One region of the Neobacillus sp. NPDC097160 genome, then DNA from elsewhere that is predicted to be linked to it. Evidence: riboswitches for the same ligand, from Rfam matches in the RefSeq annotation. Region 1 holds a riboswitch; each other region holds the start of a gene.
What was found. Region 1 has a riboswitch for S-adenosylmethionine ahead of ACIQXV_RS02785 (sugar ABC transporter substrate-binding protein). Riboswitches for the same ligand answer to the same signal wherever they lie in the genome.
Positions count from the first base shown of each region.

Region 2: linked by a shared signal. The riboswitch ahead of ACIQXV_RS01450 (methionine ABC transporter ATP-binding protein) and the one ahead of ACIQXV_RS02785 (sugar ABC transporter substrate-binding protein) in region 1 are both predicted to bind S-adenosylmethionine.
Region 3: linked by a shared signal. The riboswitch ahead of ACIQXV_RS02100 (homoserine dehydrogenase) and the one ahead of ACIQXV_RS02785 (sugar ABC transporter substrate-binding protein) in region 1 are both predicted to bind S-adenosylmethionine.
Region 4: linked by a shared signal. The riboswitch ahead of ACIQXV_RS11230 (LLM class flavin-dependent oxidoreductase) and the one ahead of ACIQXV_RS02785 (sugar ABC transporter substrate-binding protein) in region 1 are both predicted to bind S-adenosylmethionine.

Region 1 is NZ_JBIWDU010000002.1:170,163-175,729, forward strand. It holds gene ACIQXV_RS02775 (ABC transporter permease) at 1-638, opposite strand, end outside; gene ACIQXV_RS02780 (sugar ABC transporter ATP-binding protein) at 640-2,142, opposite strand; gene ACIQXV_RS02785 (sugar ABC transporter substrate-binding protein) at 2,210-3,325, opposite strand; SAM riboswitch class I at 3,452-3,559, opposite strand; gene yfkAB (radical SAM/CxCxxxxC motif protein YfkAB) at 3,688-4,179, opposite strand; gene ACIQXV_RS02795 (hypothetical protein) at 4,211-4,360, opposite strand; gene ACIQXV_RS02800 (hypothetical protein) at 4,482-4,706, opposite strand; gene ACIQXV_RS02805 (hypothetical protein) at 4,738-5,394, opposite strand; gene ACIQXV_RS02810 (helix-turn-helix domain-containing protein) at 5,503-5,567, opposite strand, start outside.
Region 2 is NZ_JBIWDU010000001.1:335,106-340,672, reverse strand. It holds gene ACIQXV_RS01470 (GGDEF domain-containing protein) at 1-509, shown strand, start outside; gene tagU (polyisoprenyl-teichoic acid--peptidoglycan teichoic acid transferase TagU) at 631-1,548, shown strand; gene ACIQXV_RS01460 (MetQ/NlpA family ABC transporter substrate-binding protein) at 1,591-2,418, opposite strand; gene ACIQXV_RS01455 (methionine ABC transporter permease) at 2,436-3,110, opposite strand; gene ACIQXV_RS01450 (methionine ABC transporter ATP-binding protein) at 3,100-4,113, opposite strand; SAM riboswitch class I at 4,206-4,311, opposite strand; gene ACIQXV_RS01445 (zinc-binding dehydrogenase) at 5,051-5,567, shown strand, end outside.
Region 3 is NZ_JBIWDU010000002.1:25,156-30,722, forward strand. It holds gene ACIQXV_RS02085 (DoxX family protein) at 1-364, opposite strand, end outside; gene ACIQXV_RS02090 (glycosyltransferase family 2 protein) at 694-1,380, opposite strand; gene ACIQXV_RS02095 (glycosyltransferase family 2 protein) at 1,400-2,689, opposite strand; gene ACIQXV_RS02100 (homoserine dehydrogenase) at 2,871-3,866, opposite strand; SAM riboswitch class I at 3,942-4,053, opposite strand; gene ACIQXV_RS02105 (GNAT family N-acetyltransferase) at 4,129-4,800, opposite strand; gene ACIQXV_RS02110 (GNAT family N-acetyltransferase) at 4,805-5,485, opposite strand.
Region 4 is NZ_JBIWDU010000006.1:268,237-273,803, reverse strand. It holds gene ACIQXV_RS11235 (ATP-grasp domain-containing protein) at 414-1,370, opposite strand; gene ACIQXV_RS11230 (LLM class flavin-dependent oxidoreductase) at 1,386-2,435, opposite strand; SAM riboswitch class I at 2,544-2,647, opposite strand; partial or broken gene ACIQXV_RS11225 (VOC family protein) at 2,954-3,325, shown strand; gene ACIQXV_RS11220 (hypothetical protein) at 3,957-4,202, shown strand; gene ACIQXV_RS11215 (VOC family protein) at 4,595-4,972, shown strand; gene ACIQXV_RS11210 (hypothetical protein) at 5,350-5,567, opposite strand, start outside.

The DNA.
Region 1 (5,567 bases):
ACATACATATAACGGCCATGCTTAGTGTAGGTCAAAAAGATATGAACAATAATAACTGCCACAGCCATGATGATTATAATCCATGGAACCGCTCCAATTTTTGCAAAAAAAGGGCTGATGAGACCTGTTGCCATCGAGCCATCCGGCATCACCATATTTTGCGAAACCGATGCCCCTTTTGTATAGGTAAGTGCCGTCCCTTGAATGATAAACATCGTTGCTAACGTCATCAGCATATCCGGAATCCTCAGCTTCACGATCATGAATGAGTTTAATGCCCCAACTAATAATGATGCGAGAATGGCAGAAATGATGGCCACTACTATATTTTGCGAAAACCAGACAAACATCGAAATGACGATGGCGTTTGATAACGATGCTACCGAACCGACCGAGAGATCGAAACCGTCGACGGACAACGAAATCGTAATTCCGATGGCAATAATCGTCACAATCGAAATCGATCGTAAGATATTGATGATATTACTTCCTTGAATAAAGGTAGGATTCGCTATTGAAAAAATAACAATAAGTGCAAGAATCGTGATGATCGTTCCGTATTTATATAAAAAATGAAACAGCTCAAATCCCTTTTTCACTGGGGCTCCTTGATTCTTAGCTGAAATTTTTGCTTCCATTCTACCTGCCCCCTGTTGAATAAAATAATACTTCCTCTTCATTCGTTGCCTTTGTAACCAATTCCTTTACTGACCTGCCATCATATAAAACATAGATTCGATCCGTGATTCCGATCATTTCGGATAGTTCAGATGAAGCGTAAATGATGGCCTTTCCTCTTCTTGCCAATTCGATGATTAATTCAAAGATGTCCTTCTTTGCTCCTACGTCAACACCTTTTGTTGGTTCATCAAAAATATAAACATCTGCCTCAGCAACAAGCCACTTCCCGATTGCCACCTTTTGCTGATTTCCACCTGATAGATTTTGCACCTTCGTTTCTTCCGATGGTGTTTTAATACCAAGAAGACTGATCAACTGTTTTGCCGAATTTTTTTCCTTTTTTCTGTCTACAAAACCAAATACCTTTGAAAAACTTCCTAGATTCGCAGCGGACAAATTAGCTTCAACGGATTCAAGAATGAGAATTCCTTCTTTTCTCCGTTCCTCCGGGACTAAGGCAAGCCCGTTTTTTACCGCATCATATGGGCTTTTTAAGGATAATTTGTTCCCATTAATGATGATTTCTCCGCCTGTTAGTTTCTCCGAACCAAATAATGCTTTGCACAGTTCTGTCTTTCCAGCCCCTACAAGCCCTGCAATACCAACGATTTCTCCTGATTTAACGTGCAAATGTAAATCTTTAATTTTTTCCTTATCTGTAAGTCCCTTTACTTCAAAAACCGTGTTTCCAATTGCCGTATTTTTTTCTGGGAACTGTTCCTCCAGCTTTTGCCCAAGCATATGCTCGACAACTTTATTTTGGGTAATAGCGGCAATCTTTTCTTTTTCCACAAATTCACCGTTTCTCATGATGGTTATCACATCACACACTTCAAAAATTTCCGGTAAGCGATGGGAGATAAAAACAATTCCTACATCTTGCTTTTTTAACACTCGAACAATCCGAAAAAGTTCGTTCGTTTCCAGATGGCTCAATGGTGCTGTCGGTTCATCCAAAATCAGAAACTTACATTGATTCGAGATTGCTCTGGCAATTAAGATCATTTGTTTTTCCGCAAGTGTCAGCTCACTCACAAGCTTCTTTGTCGAAAGTGTGATGTTCATCCCCGTTAAAATTTCTGCTGCTTTTTGATGAAGCTTCTTCCAGTTTATCCACTGGCTATTCCCCATGTTATGGACGGTGTCGAGCAGCATGATATTTTCCGCGACAGTTAAATACGGTATGAGGGCAGTATCAACTTCCTGGTATACAATTTGAATTCCGGCATCCTGGGCACATTTTGGCGAACGGATATTGAGATGTTTCCCGTCCAGCGATATCTCCCCTGTGTAATGGTCATAAGCCCCTGATAAAACCTTCATTAACGTTGATTTCCCAGCACCATTTGCCCCAATCAATGCCTGAATAGTTCCCGTTTCCGTTGAAAAATTTACTTGATTCAATGCCCTTACACCTGGAAATTCAATCGAGATGTTTTTCATTTCTAATGTTGAGCCCATCGAACTTCCACCCCCTTATTAAAACGGCACCCCCTTAATCTAGCGAAAAAGAGAGTGCAGCTCACGATTACTTCTTATAATGCTTCTTTAATGTTTTCATCCAATCCTCTTCAAATGCTGTGGACTCGCCCCAGCCTGGAATGATTTTTGAAAGATTAACCATGTTTATAGGATCCTTTGACTTCTGAAGATTTTCTTGTGAAACAAGCGATGCTTCTAAATCATATGTTTTCGGTGTTTCTTCACCGGCTAATTTTTTCGCAAGTAATCTCATATCAACAGCACCGATTAATTTAGGGTCAACCGCAGCTGTATATTTCCAAGCACTGCCTTTTCTTTGGATATCTTGGAGGTCGGCATTCGACACGTCAATCCCATAGATTTTTACCTCTTCACGCCCTGCTTCTTTAAGTGCACGTGCTGCACCGATGGCAAAGGCATCCCAAGTAGCAAAAATCGCATCCAATTTACCTTTCGGATATTTATTCAACATCGCGGCCACTGCATTTTGCGTTTGGACACTTGTATCAGCAGCAGCTACCCCGAAACGCTCCACTTCTTTGATACCAGAGTTTTTTGCAAGCACATCCTGGTAAACTTTGTTGCGGCGGACCATTGGCGGGAAACCGTCTACCCATAGGTAAGCAATATTCGCTTTACCATTCGTTTCCTTTACAAGCTGGTCAAGCGCTAACGTCGCTAATGCCTCGTCATCCTGCGAAGTAATGGTTACACCCTCTACATTTGCTAAGTTTGGATTTGAATCAAACGCTACAACACTTTTTCCTTTTTCAACAATCTTCTTCACATCGTTAATTGTCGCATCATCATCGCCATGGGAGATGATAAAGCCGTCATAGTCTTGGTCTAGTGCCTGATTAATGGCATCATGGAATTTTGCTGTGTCGCCATTTGCCGTAAACACGTCCACTTTTAAACCTAATGCTTCTCCCTCTTCCTTTGCCCCTGCTAGGAATTGGGCAGTATGATCGTCACCGCCAATTTTGCGGATGACCTTGATTTTTAACTGATCCCCTTTGGAAAATGCTTCTGGTACCCCTACAAGCGAAACCTTTTTGTTGCCGCCTGCCTGCTTTGTTTCTCCTCCAGATGCACATCCTGTGAGTAGTAGTGTTGCTGCCAATGCTGATACGAATGTACTTTTTAAAATATTTCTTTTCATTTTAAAACTCCTTCTCTTTGTTTTTACTAATTCTCCGTTTCTCCTATAGGAAAAGTTTGTTTTTATGTAAAATAAAAAACCTCTCCAGAAAAGAGAGGTTTCATCACAAATAGAAGGACTACTCCTCTCTTATCTTTCAAACAAATAATTTGTTTGCAGGATTTAGCACCAATTCCTTTCCGGAACGGTTGCTGGGCGTCATCGGGCCAGTCCCTCTGCCACTCTTGATAAGAGAACGTAATATTCATTTAAAGTATTAAACTTAATTTAAACTCCTATTAATAAGTTGTCAATAGTATTTTGAATATTTCTAATTAAAAATATCCAAAATACTCGTATTAGATTTTCAATTTCCTTGTTTTTTACTTTTGTATTCTATTTTTTCTTAAGCTAAAGTCACAATCTCGATAATAGCTATTTTTTACTAAGATGTTGGGGCCGAGGCAGGAAACTGCTGGACAATGGCAGCTCAAATCTTTAGCCAATGTTGATGATTGCCAAGTTTCGTAGGCATCTTTCAGCTTCGTAGTTTGGATATTTCCTAGCGATGGTGTGTCACCAAAATCAGTGACAATTATGTCACCGTTAAATATATTTACATTTAAACGGGAACGGCCGTCCGGATCGTTTCTGACGGTGACATTCTTACATTCATACAGTCTTTTTAAAAGGTCTAAATCCTCTTGGTTACTGCTGCATGCATAGAATGGCAGTGTTCCAAACAGCATCCATACCTTTTCATCCCGTATATCTAGTAAGTGATGGATAGCCTCTCTAATTTCATCCAATGATAAGGTTTCAAGATTACTAGCAAAGTCGCTAGGGTACATAGATTGTAATGAATCTCTTGGCATTTGGCAATAAAAAAAAAAGAGCGTTACCCTGTTAAAGAGCTAACGCTTTGTTGACTAGTTTATTTAGATTAAGTTCGCCCTCTACTACAACTATAACGCCATTTTTACCTACGAAAATATTCTCTTGCTGCGGCTGCGGTCTTCCTAGTAGCTTTGCGATTTTAGAAGTTTGCTTATCCATCCTGCTAACGCCCTCTTTCGTTGTAATTTACAAAGATAGGCGCAGCCCTTCGCAATATTTGGTATCAATGGACAAAAAAAGAGCGCTAAGGCTGTTAATGCCCTGCGCTGCTTCTTCGTTATTACCTTTTCTCATAATTCGCTAAAACTAACTCTTTGTAACGCTTGTATGCGTTCGCTGCTGCCTTATTACCTAGCCCCTTTTCGTATAGCTTATAAAGGTCGTCTAAGTTAGGCGCTGCCGTGTTATAGCCTGTTAGGTCGGTGGTCATGTAGTCGGCGGTCGTATGTTTTAATACATTTTCGTCTCCTAGGATTAACATATTGTTAGTTATAATAACTCGCAAAATGTCACCCCCTTTCGCTGCTGCTGCGTTATTACATGCCCATTTCTACACGTTTAACAAATTCGCTTTTAGACGTGAAATAAGCGTATGAATTATTGGCATAGTGCTGTGTGTCTCTGCTAATTTCGCCTAATTTTTCCGCTAGAATGGAAGGCACAATGCCCGAATTTAACATAGCTTTTGCTCGTCCTAGTGCCTCTGTAGCCGCCTCTGCGCCTTGTGGCTGCGCTCTCTTGAATAACTCCGAATGAATGGCGCTTAGCTGCCGTTTAGCTTGGTGGCGGTCTTCTACCGTTCCAGTTAGCGCATAGCTTGATAGTTCTAGTACGCTTTCGGCGGCTTGCTTGGCTAGCGTTGGTTGTTCAACCTCTGTTAGCGTTTGAAGCGCCTCTAGTGCCGTCTTAGCGCTGCCTGCAAAGATTACCTTCGCTTTGACTTGCTGCATTTTACTATTGAATAACGCTTGCTCTACGTCGGAAGGTTGTGGCGTTCCTTTCGCTAATAGTCGTTCTGCGTCTACTTTGGCAGATACAACCGCCTCGTCATGCAACCGCTGCATGGCGTGTAAATCCTTCATCGCTTTTACTTCGAATTGGTTTTGTAGCCTCGTTAGTTTGTGCTGCTTGCCTTCGTGCGATAGTAGACGGTCTGAATTAATCTTGGTTCGTTCCGCTCGGTATACATCCATTACAAACGGTCTCATAACTGGAATAACGCTGTCTCGGATTTCTTGTGCCTTCGCTAAGCTTTCGTTAATTTTTTCTACTGTCATAGTGTTTTCGCTCCCTTTTCGTTTTTATAAGTCTGCTTGCTGCTGCAACTTCATTTTTAGGCGTGCATGGCTGCGCTTGTCTGCATCGC
Region 2 (5,567 bases), on a different contig from region 1:
TGTATTACTACCAAATCGAGCAGAATCATTTATATGTATTTTATATCCTGGCCACCGTATTTTTAGGGATTGGTTTCTACAAAAAACCAATATGGTTTTTATTCATTTTTACGACAGTTGTGGTCATTTGCAGACTTTTAAGCGGACCAGAACAATTTAGTATCCTATCCGACATCAATAACTTTAAAACTATCAACGATAATTTCGGACACAAAGAAGGGGATAACCTATTAAAGGTCCTTTCCAGTCAATTAGAAAAAAGTGTCCAGGATACAGATATCGTTGCCCGTTGGGGTGGGGATGAATTCATCATCCTCTCGAAAAACAACAATACCAATGAAACGATGGGGCGAATACACCAAAATCTTAAAATGATCTCAACCACTTACAAAGAAATCAGCGTTTCGGCCGGTACTGCTATCTACCCCAGTGATGGCAAAACACTTGACGATTTATTAAGAGTAGCGGATAAAAAAATGTACAATATGAAAATTCGTCTAAAAGCTTAGAGGGTATTTTTTTATAAACATCAACCACTTCTAAAATACATTTCCATATTTTTTACATATCAAATAGCCTATTATTTTGGTAAACTGAGAAGCAAGTGATTTTTAGGAGGTTTTTTCCAAAATGAGATCTCGAAAAAAGAAAACATGGAAAAAGGTGACCGCGGCAATTCTCTCTCTGTTGGTAATTGGTGGAGGAGCTTACGGGTACACTGTATATAAATCATTGAATAAAGCAGTTGACGCAATGCATCAGCCGATTGAGCGAAAACAATCTGAAAAACGGGACGAAGCTGTCTCGCTCAAGGCTAAAGATCCGTTTTCAGTCTTAATGCTTGGTGTGGACGAGCGCGAAGGTGACAAGGGCCGCTCCGATACGATGATTGTCTTAACGGTCAACCCAAACAACAATTCAGTGAAGATGCTCAGCATTCCAAGGGACACCCGTACCGAAATTATCGGCAAAGGGAAAGAGGACAAAATTAACCATGCTTATGCTTTTGGCGGGGTTCCAATGGCGATGGATACCGTCGAGGATTTCCTTGATATTCCCATTGATTATTATATCCAGGTGAACATGGAAGGATTCACGAGTATGGTTGATGCCGTTGGCGGCGTCACCGTTCAGAATGATCTAGATTTCAGCCAAGATGGCTTTCATTTTGCAAAAGGAGAGCTTACTTTAAATGGTGCTCAAGCCTTAAGCTATACAAGAATGAGAAAAGAAGACCCTCAAGGTGACTTTGGCCGCCAAACAAGACAGCGTCAAATTATTGAAGGTGTGGTCAAAGAAGGAGCAAGTCTTTCAAGCTTAACGAAGTTTTCCGATATTTTTACCGTCCTTGGCAAAAATGTAAAAACGAACCTTACATTTGATCAAATCGCATCGATTCAAAAAGGGTACAAGGATGCCGGAAAGTCCATTCAGCAAATGGAGATTAAAGAACAAGGAACAATGATTAATCACATCTATTACGGAATGGTGTCAGCTGAAGAAAAGCAAAGAGTGCAAAATGAATTAAAAACGCAACTCGAGTTATAGATAACGAACCAATCCCTTCTCGATTTGAGAAGGGACTTTTTTTTATTTCATCCAATCGGGTTTTCCGAAGCCTTTGAATTGGTCGTCAATGATTTTTTCGAAGTCAGCAGATTCTACAACGGCTTTAATATCCTTAGCCAGCTGGGTATCTTTATTTTCTGTTTTGATGGCAACGACATTGCGATACGGATTAAGCATGTTTTCAAGCGCTATGGCATCAAGCAAGTCCATCTTAGCAGCTAAGGCGAAGTTTCCAGGAACAGCAGCTAAATCGGCGCTATCAACAGAACGAGGCAGCTGACCAGCTTCAATCGGCTGGAATTTCAAGTTTTTCTTGTTTTCCGTAATATCCTTCTCTGATACTGTAATCGGATCGGCCTTTTCATTGATTTTAATCAACCCTTCATCGCGGAGAGTATTCAAAGCACGGGCCGCATTCGTCGGGTCATTCGGAAGGGTAACCGTTGCCCCATCCTTTACTTCATCTAATGATTTATATTTTTTTGAAAAAATACCCATTGGTGCTGTTGGAACCGAAATCAAAGCAGACAAATCCATATTGTTTTCTTTCGCAAAACTTGCAAGGTAAATCGAGTTTTGGAAAAGGTTCGCTTGAATATCACCATTATCTAACGCTTTGTCTGGTTGTATATAATCGCTAAATTCGACAACTTCCACTTTATAGCCCTTTTTCTCTAATCCAGGTACAATTGCCTTCTTTAACATATCACTATACGGACCGGCGGTAGCCCCTAATTTAATATCCTTGGATTTGGCATTTGCCTTATCACTGCTTTCTGAATTGCTGCCGCAAGCTGCTAACGCCCCTACGACTAAAAGTAAAACCATTGCTAAAAACCATTTTTTCATGACATTTTCCTTCTCTCTTATTTTCTTTTATCAACAGATTTGGCTACGAAATCACCAAGAAGCTGAACAAACTGAACTAAATTAATTAATATAACAACAGTCGCAATCATGATGGTATTATCGTAGCGATAGTAACCAAAGCGAATCGCTAAATCACCGATTCCGCCGCCGCCCACTGTCCCCGCCATCGCCGAAAAGCCAATTAAACTAATGAGTGTTAAGGTAATACCGGAAATAATCCCCGATCTTGCTTCAAGGAGGAGGACATCCTTAATGATCATCCATGGAGTAGCACCCGCAGCAATCGCTGCTTCGATGACCCCTTTATCAATCTCTCGTAATGCCGTCTCGACAATTCGGGCAAAGAATGGAATCGATGCCACCGAAAGCGACACGCTCGCGGCAGTTGGCCCTATCGTTGTCCCAACGAGAAAATTGGTTAATGGAATCAATGCTACCAACAAGATAATAAATGGAATCGACCGAATTAAATTGACGATAAAACCCATGCAAACTTGAAGTCCGCGATTTTGCAAAAACAATCCTTTGTCCGTGACATATAAGAGAATTCCCACTGGCAGGCCAATGGCAATGGCAATCACTAAAGAGATGATGATCATATAAATCGTTTGGACAAAAGCTGTATTAATATCAGGAATCAGTTCTAAAAGATGCTGAAAATCAAAGCCCATCGCGTAACACCTCCACTTGCGCTGCCCGGTCTTCGATATACTGAAGCGCCGTGCTTACTTCCTCCTTCTGCCCTTTCAGTTCCATAATAAAGATGCCCAGCGGCAATTCTTGAATATATTCAATCGAACCATGAAGGAAGTTCCCTTTTACGTTAAATTGCTGGAGCATATCGGAAATGACACCCTCACCGGCGACTTTCCCCTTGAAGGTCACTTTTATGATCGGACCCTCACAATTTTTTAAAATGGCTTCCGGAACATCAAAGGACACGACACTTTCAATAAATTCCTTTGTCAGTTCGGCCCGGGGGCTGGCAAACAGGTCATACACCGCGCCCTCCTCAATGACCTTTCCATCCTGCATGATCGCCATGCGGTGGCAAATTTCCTTGACCACATTCATTTCATGGGTAATGAGCACAATGGTGATATCGAGTTCCTTATTGATTTTTTTCAATAGATTCAAGATCGACTTTGTTGTCGTTGGATCCAATGCAGAAGTCGCTTCATCGCATAAGAGCACCTTCGGATTATTGGACAAGGCCCGAGCGATCCCAACCCGTTGTTTTTGTCCCCCGCTCAGCTGTGCAGGGTAAACATCCCGTTTATCCGCAAGCCCGACGGTTGCCAGCAGTTCTTCGACCCGTGCTTTGATTTGGCTTTTTGGATAGTTGGCAGCTTTCAAGGAAAACGCAATATTCTCAAACACTGTTTTTTGGCTGATTAGGTAAAAGTGTTGAAAAATCATCCCAATTTTTAACCGTGCTAAACGCAGCTTCTCCCCTTTTAATTGGGTAAGATCAGTGCCATCCACGGTAATCGCGCCTGAAGTAGGCCGCTCCAACAGATTGATACAGCGCAAGAGCGAACTTTTTCCAGCGCCGGAATAGCCGACAATCCCGTAAATTTCCCCTCTTCGAACGGAGAGCGAAACCTCATCAACACCTTTTACCGTGCCATTTTTCGTTTTATAAACCTTTGTAAGATTCTGAATCTCAATCATATGCTGACCTCTTTTTTTATATCCAATAGTTTTGGAAAAATTAAAATGCCCCTTTCAACTGAAAGAGGCATCGAAATACAAACGGATATTTCGACTTATCTTTCAGAATGAAAGTCATTCTGCAGGAATTGGCACCTTCCCAAAAAGGGGGTTGCCGGACGTCATAGGGCCTTGTCCCTCGGTCGCTCGCGATAAGTGTTTATGAGTTTATTAAGATAGTTTAGATATTACTAATCTATTTTTATTTTGTCAATCATCTGAAAATAGTATTCCACCTTAGTAAAACGCTTCCATTCCTATAAAATCAATCAATAAAGTAGGATTAAAAATATTTTGAAGTAGGGGGACGGTTCTTTCACTTCAAAAACGGCGAATAACGATGAATTACTAAGAAAGCGATGGGAAACATCGCTTACATTGGGAATGTTGTCGTTTTCAATCCAATTGTTTCCGTTTTCAGCAAGATTGTCTAAATACACCATATCCTTGATAATAAAGGTATCAAATCAATAGGAGGAAATAAATATGAAAAAGTTATTAGCAACCATCATTGAAAAAATCGAAAACAACCACGAATACCTTCCCTTTCATCTTGTAGAACCAGTTCGTCCCATCTCAAAAAAATAATGAGCTGGGATGTTTTTTTTTTGCAAAAATAATTCTCCAATTCGTCCTCATGAACCCCTCATATGGACAGTACCACCAATTCCTTTGCTAGTTTTGTCCTCATGAACCCCTCATGCGGACAGTTTCACCCATTCCTTTGCTAGTTTCGTCCTCATGAACCCCTCATGTGGACAGTTTCACCGATTCCTTCACAAGATTCGTCCTCATGAACTTCACATCTTTTCTCAATTTCTTTTAAAATTTCATTTTTCAGATTATGATTATTATATTGAGTATTTTTATAAACGTAATTGGAAAAAGGAGTGATTGGATGAAAGCCATTATTCATGCTGAGAAAACGGGTTTTGATGGATTATCGTGTCGTGAAACAGAAGAACTGCGTCCACAGGCGGGGCAGGTACGCGTACGCCTGAAGACCGCAGGCTTAAACCATCGTGATTTGTTCGTGCTTCAGCGTCATAAACCTACGGAACCACCACTTATTATCGGTTCGGACGGTGCTGGAGTTATAGATGCTGTCGGTGAGGGTGTCGTCGGACTTCAGGCCGGGGATGAAGTCATCATAAATCCAAGCCTTAGGTGGAGAGAAAAAAGTCCGGCACCCCCAGAAGAATTTGACCTTCTTGGCTATCCAGACAACGGTACCTTTGCGGAGCAGATCATCATTCACGCTGAGAATGTCGTGCAAAAACCTCAGTATTTAACTTGGGAGGAGGCAGGTGTCCTATCTTTAGCAGCACTGACAGCCTATCGGGCATTGTTTACCCAAGGTCAAGTCCGCCCTGGAATGAAAGTACTAATTCCTGGCATTGGCAGCGGTGTTGCCA
Region 3 (5,567 bases), 150 kb from region 1:
GAATTGGGTTTGTGCTAGTTGTTCCTGCAAGCATAAAGTTTAAGTTCATGAAGGCTCCGGCAATTAATGCTGGGATAGTAGCTAAACCAATGATTAATCCTAAACCAACCAATAATTCTCCCCAAGGGATTAAAACGTTAAAGATATGAACATTTGGTACTGCGAATTGTTGTAAGAAATCTGCGTACCAGCCTTGGACTGCTGGATGATCACCAGTTGCATTTGCAAGTGCTCCTTTTAAGAATCCACCTGCGTCAAATCCGCCTGTTAATTTATGATAACCTGCCTCAATCCATTGTAATCCAAGCCATACCCTTAATACTGTCCACACAACTGCTGCTTGAGGGGTTTTATACCATCTCATCACAATCATCTCCTATTAATTTTTGTGAAATAATTCACAAATTAATGTAAAAATAATTTCTTTCCCCATTTCGACTAGGGGCGATCAGCTAGCTGTTTCTTGTAGTGAAGGTTTGTGAATTGTTTCACTATCTTCTCTACACTTATAATATACTCTGCCGTTATTAAAATGACAACGACTTTCACAGTTTCTTAACATATTAATGTTAGAAATTTGAATAGAATGTGAACTTAATAAGTTGCTAATGTTAGAAACTCAAAAGACGGCATCTAAAACGTGATGCTGTCTCTTTTTTAGTCCATTTCATCTCAGAGCCTCTCCTTATTTTCTTATGTCTTGCTTTTTGACACGATTGACTGATAATCATCTGTATAACCGACTAAGTCGCCCCATTCCATCAAATCTTCATCAGAAATCTTCCAAGTGTGTTGTTCTGAGTCTTGGCGAATGACAGCAAAATGGCGGGGATCGGTAGAATAAACTTGATAACCTTCTTTTTTAGATTGATCAATAAAAAAGTAATCTTCGGCACGATTCACCTTTTCAAAGCGGACATAATAAAATATATCTTTACGGAAAAGTAAAGTCGCACCGGCAACAGTATCCGTAACTGAGTTTTCAGTACCTTTAACATGTATTAATGCCTTTTTATTTTTGAAATAAATATAGTACGAGCTTTTGCCGACAATCGAAACCTTTTTATTATTAAACGCATCCATTGAACTGGAAATATATTCAGGACCGTAATAGTCATCATCATCAAATTTCGCTATAATGTCATAGCTTGCGTTCATTACCCCAAAATTTAAGCAGTCGCCTAAGGCTGCTTTTTCATGTAATTGAAATACCTGTACATTTGGATAATTCCTTGCCTTTTTGATCCATCGGTCAATATCTATCGTGTCTTTATTCAAGATTATAATTAACTCTTTATCCTGCCAGGTTTGCTGTTGATAATTATTAAAAACATTATCGATACTTTCTTCTCTTATGGTGCACGTTATAATGGAAACCACTTTTTCACTCCTTCTATGATTATGATTTTATAACTTGATTTATAAAGTTTGTTAAATTAGGATAGTCGCTTAGACTTTTTATATCATTAAGGAGCTCTTTTCGATCCTCTGAGCCGAAGCCTGCAGCCCCTAAGATATTGAAATGACGGATATCGACCTGGAGCATAAGAATAATGGTTTCAAGGATGAGGATGAATTTTTCTTCGAATTTTTGAAATTGCTCCGGCCTAGATTTTCCAAGTATTTTATATTCCCTTAGGATATTATTCATCGTTAATAAATCCGTGAGTCCAGAAAGCTCTAATCCTAGAATGAGGATATCAACATCATGATGTTTTATCGTAAAAAGGCCAAAGTTCCCGACTGCCTCTCTCCATTTGCTTTCCCCAACCGGATGCTCCTGATGGTAGGTGAATAATTGATCGCTGACAATATTTTGAGCACCCATTTTGTATAATCGGTATCCTAATTCCCAATCTTCGTAACCGTAATGGAAAAACTCTTCATCAAATCCTCCTGCCTTAACGATCATTTCTTTCCGTATAGAGACGTTCCCTGTTAGAAAGGCCATCCATGGAAATGCAAACCCTTCTAAATCTGCACTGAAATTTCGGATAATCTGCCGAAACCATGGAAATGATTTAAACGCTAAATCCCTATAGGTTTTTCTTGCGAAATCGCTTTTCTCTAATAATGAATATGGTTCATCATAATGGGTTTTACGATTTTGGAATCTCGTATATATTTCTTTATTATTTTTTGTTAAATCTGCAATGGTGTCTATTTTTTGCTCAGAGAAACTGGGGAAAACACATGTATATAGTGCTTTGGAATGCATAACCCCTGACAAAATCACGTTATTTTTGGATTGATGATACTTATAGTGATTTTCAACAAAATCAGGTTCCGTGATCATTTCCGCATCTAGAAAGATCAAAATGCTTCCCCTTGCAGAACGAACACCTAAATTTCTGACCTTTGCTCTTCCCAGCTTTTGATTACTATGGATATATTTAAAGTGATAGGGCGGAGAGTAGCCTTTTAGTTTTTCTTCCGTTTGGTCTGTTGAGGCATCATTAATAAAGATGACTTCCATTTTTGCAGGATTAAAGGTTTGGAGTTCAAGTGAATAGAGGGAAAATAGATTAAGTGGATATTTATTTTGTGACGGCATAATAACACTGACTTCAATGTCTTGATCAATTTTATTTACCGATGAACCTTCAGTGTTACTTTTTTGGGGACTTTGCATCATCTCTTTTTGTGTACTTTCTTTTTGTGTACTTTCTTTTTTAAAACTTCCTGACATGACGCACCCCTTCAATTTTTGTTTTATCAAATAACTAGTCCATTTGGTCGAGCTTTTACACAATATGTTTACCATTTAGTTTTGACTAAACTTGAGCCCAGTTTTGTTAATTTCGTTTATTTTTTATTGAAAGCAAAGAAAAAAAGAGCTTGAGGACTCTTTTTTTCTGGAGAAATTTCTATCATGTTGTTAATGCCGTTAGTCGAGGGGCTGGTGCATTGTTTTTACACACATAAACCAAATCTTCGATGATAGCACTTGCAGTTGGAAACATTCCAGCACCTGGTCCTTGCAGCGTGATTTCACCCACAATATCAGAGTGGACACTGACAGCATTCTGAACCCCTTCCACATGGTAAAATGGATGCTCCTTTCCAACAAGGACCGGCTTTATGGTTGCTTTAATCTGATTTCCCGACTTACTTATTTGGGCAATATGTTTATACCGTAAGCCTAATTCTTCAGCTTTTTCAATTAATTCACTTGTAATAGCGGTAATCCCTTCACGCTCAACATCATGCCAGTTTGGTTCCTCTCCAAAGGCAATCCGGCTAAGAATCATCGCTTTATAAAAGGCGTCATAGCCCTCAATATCATTTGTCGGGTCAGCTTCAGCAAATCCGTTTTCTTGGGCTAAGCTTAGTGCTTCGGCAAATGACTGCTTACCCTCCCGCATTTCGGTCAGGATAAAATTCGAAGTTCCATTTAAGATTCCTTGAACCTGTTGAATGCGATTGATGTTTAATAATTGTCTAAAGGTTTGAATTACTGGGATTCCCCCTGCTACCGTTGCTTCAAAACCAACCGATACATTATTTTTTTCTGCCAGCTCGAGCAGCTCTTGTCCATGATGGGCAAACATCTCTTTATTCGCTGTAATAATGTGACATCCCCGTTCGATGGCCTTTTTCAAAAATGAAAATGTTGGGTCCTTGTCCACGATGGCTTCAATGACAATATCAAGCTCCGGCATATTTAGAATGTCTTCAAAATCTGTAGTAAGGAGAACATCCTCACTGACGTTTCTTTCCTTCTGCTTATTTTTTATTAGGACAGCGGCAACCTCAACCTTTTTACCCAATACCGCTGTTAATTCCTCCGCATGTGATTGAATCGTCCGATAAACACCTTCCCCAACTGTTCCAAAACCTAGGATTGCCACTTTTATTACAGTCATTGTCCATCCACCCCTATTTAGATATTTTTTTTAAAACAGGAAAAGCCCTCTTCATAAGAAGAGGGCAGAATCCTCCTCTTATCTGTCAGGTTAAAAATAACCTGCAGGAATTAGCACCTTTTCAAGGAATACCTTGAAGGTTGCCGGGCTTCATCGGGCCTAGTCCCTCCGCCGCTCTGGATAAGAGTTGTATTTAGTTTCATTAATTTACCAAGTTATAAAGAGAATGTTAGCTGAATCTTCTGTCAATGTCAATAGATTTTTATAACGGTAATAAAGCGATTGATTCTATTGTCGTGATTTTTTCAATCATCTGGAGCCATTTCTGCGGTTTATTGGATAAAACCGAATAGTAAGTAGTCAGAAAATCCTTTACTAAAGCGGCTGGTAATTGACCAAACTCATCATCTGTTGGCATGAAACACAAATCAAGTCCCTCTACAGCCTCCCCAGTATTTTCCCAAGAAGGGTGAACATAAGTAAGATCAAGGCGCTTATAGCCTAAATGCGACAATACTTCCCGGCGCACATAGGGGTCCATCACCTTAACGCCGCCAAATTCGTGATGTTCTACTCGGTAAGGATCATAGATTTCTGCAAACATTCCGAACAACACTTTGCCATTTTCTTTGGCAAGCTGGTTTAAATCCTTTAAACGGTTTTGCGCTAAAAATCGTCCAAGCCCTAATCCCGGTTCGCTGATAATGGTAAAATCCGTCATAGCAATATTCCAATCGGGGTAATATCGGTATTCCGTTGCTCCGACAACTTGGTCTGCTTTTGTGGCAACAAACACACGAATGCTTGGGTCTTCCAACGGTTCTTTCCAATGGTCATATTCCAATACTTCTTCCGGTGGGAAAATTTCTTTCATTAAATCATGAAGCTTTTTAAAATTGGGATCTCCAATACTGGTTATTCTTTTATATTCCATCGGCTTATACGCCCCCTTCTTGTGATTTAAACGGGTTCTTCCATTCCATTAAGGCTGCATTGTTGCAGGACTCTTCATCATCGAGATAATTTTTTGCAATGCCGACTGGTACACGGCCGCACCGTAGCAAAAAGCTAATGACGGGATCGTCTAATTCTCCACTAATGACCGCTGTTAGATACTCATTGGGGGTCATTTGATCAACCACATTATGATAGCCTGGCATCCTGCCTCCGCCCAGCAGTCGGGCATATCCCTTTTCAATGACTATATGGTACATCGCTTGCATCATTAATTTACCTAGCCCTAGTTTCCTGTATTGTGGGCGAACACTGATATCGACAATATACAATGTATCGCCATTCGGATTATGGCTGCGGATGTACCCGTTGTCGGTGATTTCTTCCCAAGAATGATTGAGATTATTTGGGTCAAACTCGACACAAAGACCTGTGAGCGAACCAGCCAGTTTCCCTGCAATTTCACAGCATAGCGCACCATCTGGAAAAATGGTTACATGATTCGTTAGCTGCTGTTTATTCCACCATAATTCGGCTGGGAAAGGCGGTGGAAAGCATTCAGACTGGATTTCAATGAGCTGATCAAAATCATTTTTGGTGTAATTGCGAATGATCGCCTTTACGGGCTGACCCTGGTCATATACATAAAATTCACTTCGATACACGGTTTGGTTTCACACCCCTTGTTATATCTAGCTACAACATTCATCTGCTAGTGGGCTTCGCTAAAAGTAAGCCCCAAGTTTT
Region 4 (5,567 bases), on a different contig from region 1:
ATTAAAAAGTTACAGTTTTTAAAATTCTAAATGTTTATTTTATATTAATGTTTATATTCATTTAAAAATAGTCCTTCAATTACATTTAATTCTAACAATATTTTTTAATCTCCCCTTTAGCTTTTTACACCTTAAAATAACTAAATACCCTATCCCACAGTTTTCGCCCGTTAATGATGTAGACTCAGATGAAATCACACAGACTAAATATACCAATTAAATTATCCTGACCGTTCGTGCAATAAAAAATGACCGCCTATTGGACGATCATACTCCTTTTAGATTTAATTCAGAAAAATGTATAAGCTTAACATTATGGGGTTTTCTTCTTCTTTAATTAAATCAAGAAGACTTTCAATATCCCATTCATTATTATCAGGTAATTCTAAGGAAATTTTTGTTACTTCTCTAAATTAAGCCGTTGCTGTTGTTGCGTATTTTTCTTCTAATGTATTCTTTAATAATAAAGCTACTTCGAGCATTCCGTATTTTCCAGCTTTTGCTTCTGCATCAGAATTATAGTTCGTGTTTGTATTAATATCGTAAGTAAAAATTTCACCTTCAGCATTTTTGATGAACTCGATTCCAGCAATTTGAATTTTATTACCAGCAAGTACCTTTTTATATTTTTCTAAAATTTCGTCCTCAAAACCTTCAATGATTTGAAACTTAGGCTTCTCTTCTACTTTTTCTCCTACCGGGCAGAATAAATCGCCAATTTGGCATGCGTCCGCTGGGCAAAGTTCAAATCCTTCCGAAGTATCAACCTTAACGGCATAAACAAAGTTTCCTCCTACAAACTCGCAACGGGTTATGTAGCTTTCAGGAGATTGAATGTATTCTTGAATAAGGGTAATTCCATCGACCGGTTCTTCGAACGTAGGTCCTTCCACATAAGCTTTTAGAACTTCTATACTATGGAATAATTGAACACCTAAGCCTTTACCGGCACGGTTATGCTTCGTAATAAAGGACTGTCCTTCAAATGCTTCGGCTGCCTTTAAAATGTTTTGTTTTCCAACCGCTGCAATCGTTTTTGGAGTCTTAACACCATACTTGTTTAACTCTAAATATTGTAAAACCTTACTAACCTCAAGCTTTAGAGCACTCGTTCCATTTAACACCGTACGTCCATGTGCTTCAAGCCAAGCCAATACTTGCCCAGAAAATTCAGCTGCAAAACGATGATCACGTGTATGAGAAGAAGCACTCATTCGGCTATAGAAGATTCCTTCTGGTGGCTCTATTGATAAATCTAGCGTTCCTTCGTCCAAATGCCATTCTTCATAAGGAACACCAAATTCCGCTAACCTTTTTGTTAAATGGACTGTCCACTCACTATTTTCATGTATCACATATACCTTGCTCATCATTATGTCCCCTCTCTAGTTCTTTATTAAACTACGTTTTTGTTCAACTAATGGCATAACCTGCTTTGCAAAGCGTTCCATTTCCTCTAATTGAGGTGAAAATTGCAATAACAATAAGTCTAAGCCAGCTTCTTCATATTGTAAAATTCGATCTGCAATTTGCTCAGGTGTTCCTACTAAGTTCGGTCGTAGGCCGCGATTGGATACAGAGTAATCCTGTAATTGGATTTGTTGCTCTAATTGTGATTTAGTAGTGAAATCTTTAAAGCCAGCATATCCGCTAGTGTCTTTCACAGTCGTGATTTTTGCAAGCTCAGCCAGAGCCTCTTCTTCTGTATCACGGCAAATAACATAAGCAGCCATACCAAATGAACTAAATGGCGCACTGCCAGTTTGTTCACGGCGTGCCCTCATATCGGTTATTTTTCGATCAATCTCTTCAACTGTACCACCGTGCATAACATAAGCATCACATTTTTCTGCTATGGTTTGCTTACCTTTTTCACTTTCACCGCCTGCATAAAGAATCGGGTTTGGTCCTTGAACAGGTTTCGGTGCAAGCTTCGCATCCTTTAATTCGTAAAATTGACCAGAATAATTGAAGGTTTCTTCTGTCCATAATCCTTTTAGTACATCAATAAACTCTTCGGTACGAGCGTAACGCTCATCATGTTCTGTAAAAATACCCCCATATTGACGTGCTTCTTCTGCCCACCAAGCAGAAACAACGTTAAGAGTAAAACGCCCATTACTGATTTGATCAATATTTGCTGCCATTTTGGCCGCTACAGCAGGATTATGAAAACCAGGGCGAATCGCAGTCATAATTTCAATTTTTTCTGTCACTGCTGCAAGGGCTGCTGCTGTAGACCAAGCTTCAAGAGAGTCATGCTCCGGACCTTTAATATCATTTAAATATAATTCAGCTATTAAGGTAGTCGAGTATCCCCATTTTTCAGCAGATTGTATTACTTTCTTTGCATAATCAAAGGTAGGCGGCATATTTTCATTCTCCACATTACGTAACCAGCCTCCAAAAATCGGTAACCAAAAACCATATTTCATTTGTATTCTCTCCTCTACCATTCTAATTCTATAGTTTTCCTATTATTTAAGTTGGATTTATGTTTAAATTAAAAACTCTCTTCCTAAGAAGAGAGTTTTATTACCCTCTTCTCATCTTTCAAGCGATGTGCTTGATGGAATTGGCACAGTATTCATAAGAACCTGCTGCCGAGGCTTCAAAGGGCCAGTCCCTCCACCTCTCTGGATAAGAAGAAAAATGTACATTCAATTTTTTAATTAACTAAAGTGATAATAGTTTAAATTTATCAAATTGTCAATCAAATATTTCTAAACTCTAAATAACAACTTATAAACACGATAAAGGAAATTTTATCCTCCAATCAGTTTCAGTCTGAAGTTAACTCTTTAGGAAATTATGATACATCCCAGGGAAAATTATTAATGACCTTAAGCATAGGCGTGTTTGGTAAATATTGTGTATATTCCACAGTACTCATTTATACTTAATTTATGCGAGAATTTTTACTATTTAAACCTAATAACAAGGAGGAGTAACAATGAATCTTGGCGCGTTTTCTATCAGTTTAAATGTAAAAGACATTAATAAATCAAAAGCATTTTACGAAAACCTAGGATTTTAAGTCTTTGGTGGTAACATTACACAAAACTGGCTTATTATGAAGAATGAAAGCTGCGTAATTGGGATTTTCCAAGCCATGTTTGAAAAGAACATCCTTACTTTTAATCCAGGATGGAATGAAAATGCCGAAAATCTCGAATCATTTACGGACATTCGAGAACTACAAAAGCAGCTTAAAGCAAAAGGAATAAAAATTCTATCTGAAGCAGATGAATCAAGTGAAGGACCTGCACATTTAACAATTGAAGATCCTGATGGTAATTCCATTCTTTTGGATCAGCACAGATAAAAGTGCGCCACAGGGACGGTTCTCATGGTTTTAAATGAGGTAACGCAGACCACAAGAACCGCCACTAGGGTTTCAGGTACCTGTATTCATTAAAGAACTGTTCCCTCCAAGGGAAATAGCATGAAGAAGAAAGTAATCCACCCGGTCTGATAAACTCAAGGGTGGATTATTTTTTATGGTTAAATCACAGAATGGCTACGAGTAGGCTTACAAATGCAATCGTAATCATAAAAAAGGGGTAGATCCCCATTGTGCTAAAGCGTTAGCACATCGGGCGTCAGACACTGAAGATCCCATCCGGTATCATTTTCAATCCAAAATAACCCTCAAATCCTCCAACGTTTCCCTGAGTTAGTTTTGTAATTTATTACCACGTTCCAGGGTATCCTACATGCACACATCCATTCCCCTCCTAAATGTCACATATACCTTCATGCTCCAAATCTTTAATTTGCTTTTCTGATTTTATTGAAAAACGGGTACAAACCTATCGCATGTCCTTCCCTGGATACATATAAATACAGTAAAAACTCACAACAGGGATAGATGTAAGGGGGGCCAAATATGGATTGACTAACGAGAAGGTTTCTGCACCATCTATAGAATGATAAAAATTTCCAGAAGGAGATGGATGATTATTAAAACGATTAGATTTGATAACACGTCATGTAGTGATGTATTATCAGCAATTTTTGATGAAAACTGGAAGCGTGAATTGACAAATGAACATGTAGTTTACACTGCTACATCGTACAACGCGGAAGTAACACTGTATCTCAAGGGCGACTATAGTCAAGACCTTGTTTTCGATTATGGCAGCAAAATATTGGTCGCAGGAAAGACCTATCATCTACCACCACACAAAGAATATAGATAAAATGAAGTGCATTTTTAATTATCAGCTTTCTTGGAATATAAATGAATAAATGAGAAGCAGAGGGTGTCCCATAATTGAGGGCACCTTCTTTTCTACAAAAAAAGATGATTTGACCATTAATTGCTACAATTAAGGTCCCGTATAAAAATCCCTTAAATCAATAATGATACTTAACTAAATCTATCCAACTAACTCTGAATCCTTTTTTCACTATCAAATAAAACTTGAATCCCAGAATTCCATTAAATCTCTATCTTCTTTATGTTTTATTTTAATGGAAAGCTATGTACCTGGAAGCGTTTGGTAAATATTGTGTATTCCACAGTACTCATTTATACTTAATTTATGCGAAGATTTTTACTATTTAAACCTAATAACAAGGAGGAGTAACAATGAATCTTGGCGCGTTTTCTATCAGTTTAAATGTAAAAGACATTAATAAATCAAAATCATTTTACGAAAACCTAGGATTTCAAATCTTTGGTGGTAACATTGAGCAAAACTGGCTTATTATGAAGAATGAAAGCTGCGTAATTGGGATTTTCCAAGGCATGTTTGAAAAGAATATCCTTACTTTTAATCCAGGATGGAATGAAAATGCCGAAAATCTCGAATCGTTTACGGACATTCGAGAACTACAAAAGCAGCTTAAAGCAAAAGGAATAAAACTTCTGTCTGAAGCAGATGAATCAAGTGAAGGGCCTGCACATTTAATAATTGAAGATCCTGATGGTAATTCCATTCTTTTGGATCAGCACAGATCAAATTGAAGAAGACAAAATCAAAAATTCAGAAAAAAAGGAACTCCCATTGTGCTAAAGCGTTAGCACATCGGGGGTCTACCCTAAAGATCCTGATTGCTTATCAGCCCCCATTAGCGTATGAACTTTGTGAATTTCCTTTGTTTGAAAATTTCATCTATCCCATTACCCATCAATAATCACCTGCCATACTAAATTGTTTCGAAGATTTCCTGTGGATGGTATGCTTATAGTGTTGCAGCAACAATGAAAGTCCCTCCCGCCACTGTTTTTCGCATGGCCCATTCCTCCCTATTTTTACACTTTCAATATAAAAAACTGCCCATTTCCTTAAGGAGAATTCTCATGTTTCTTTATGAGGGTTAAAACTACCACAAGAACCGCCCCTATGGTTTCTTAAAACATCCCGCTATTGCCGGAAAACTCACAAATTCCTTCCTCATGTCGCGAAACAAAATGGCACCTTTGCCTCTAGCAAGCTGGAAATCTAACGGATATTCGTGACAGTTCAATGGGGCTTGATGGAAGTTTTTTCGATAGAATTGGATGGCTTCTTGCTCGCTGGACGCAAAGATAAAGATAAATTCCTTCTGGCTCCTTTTCA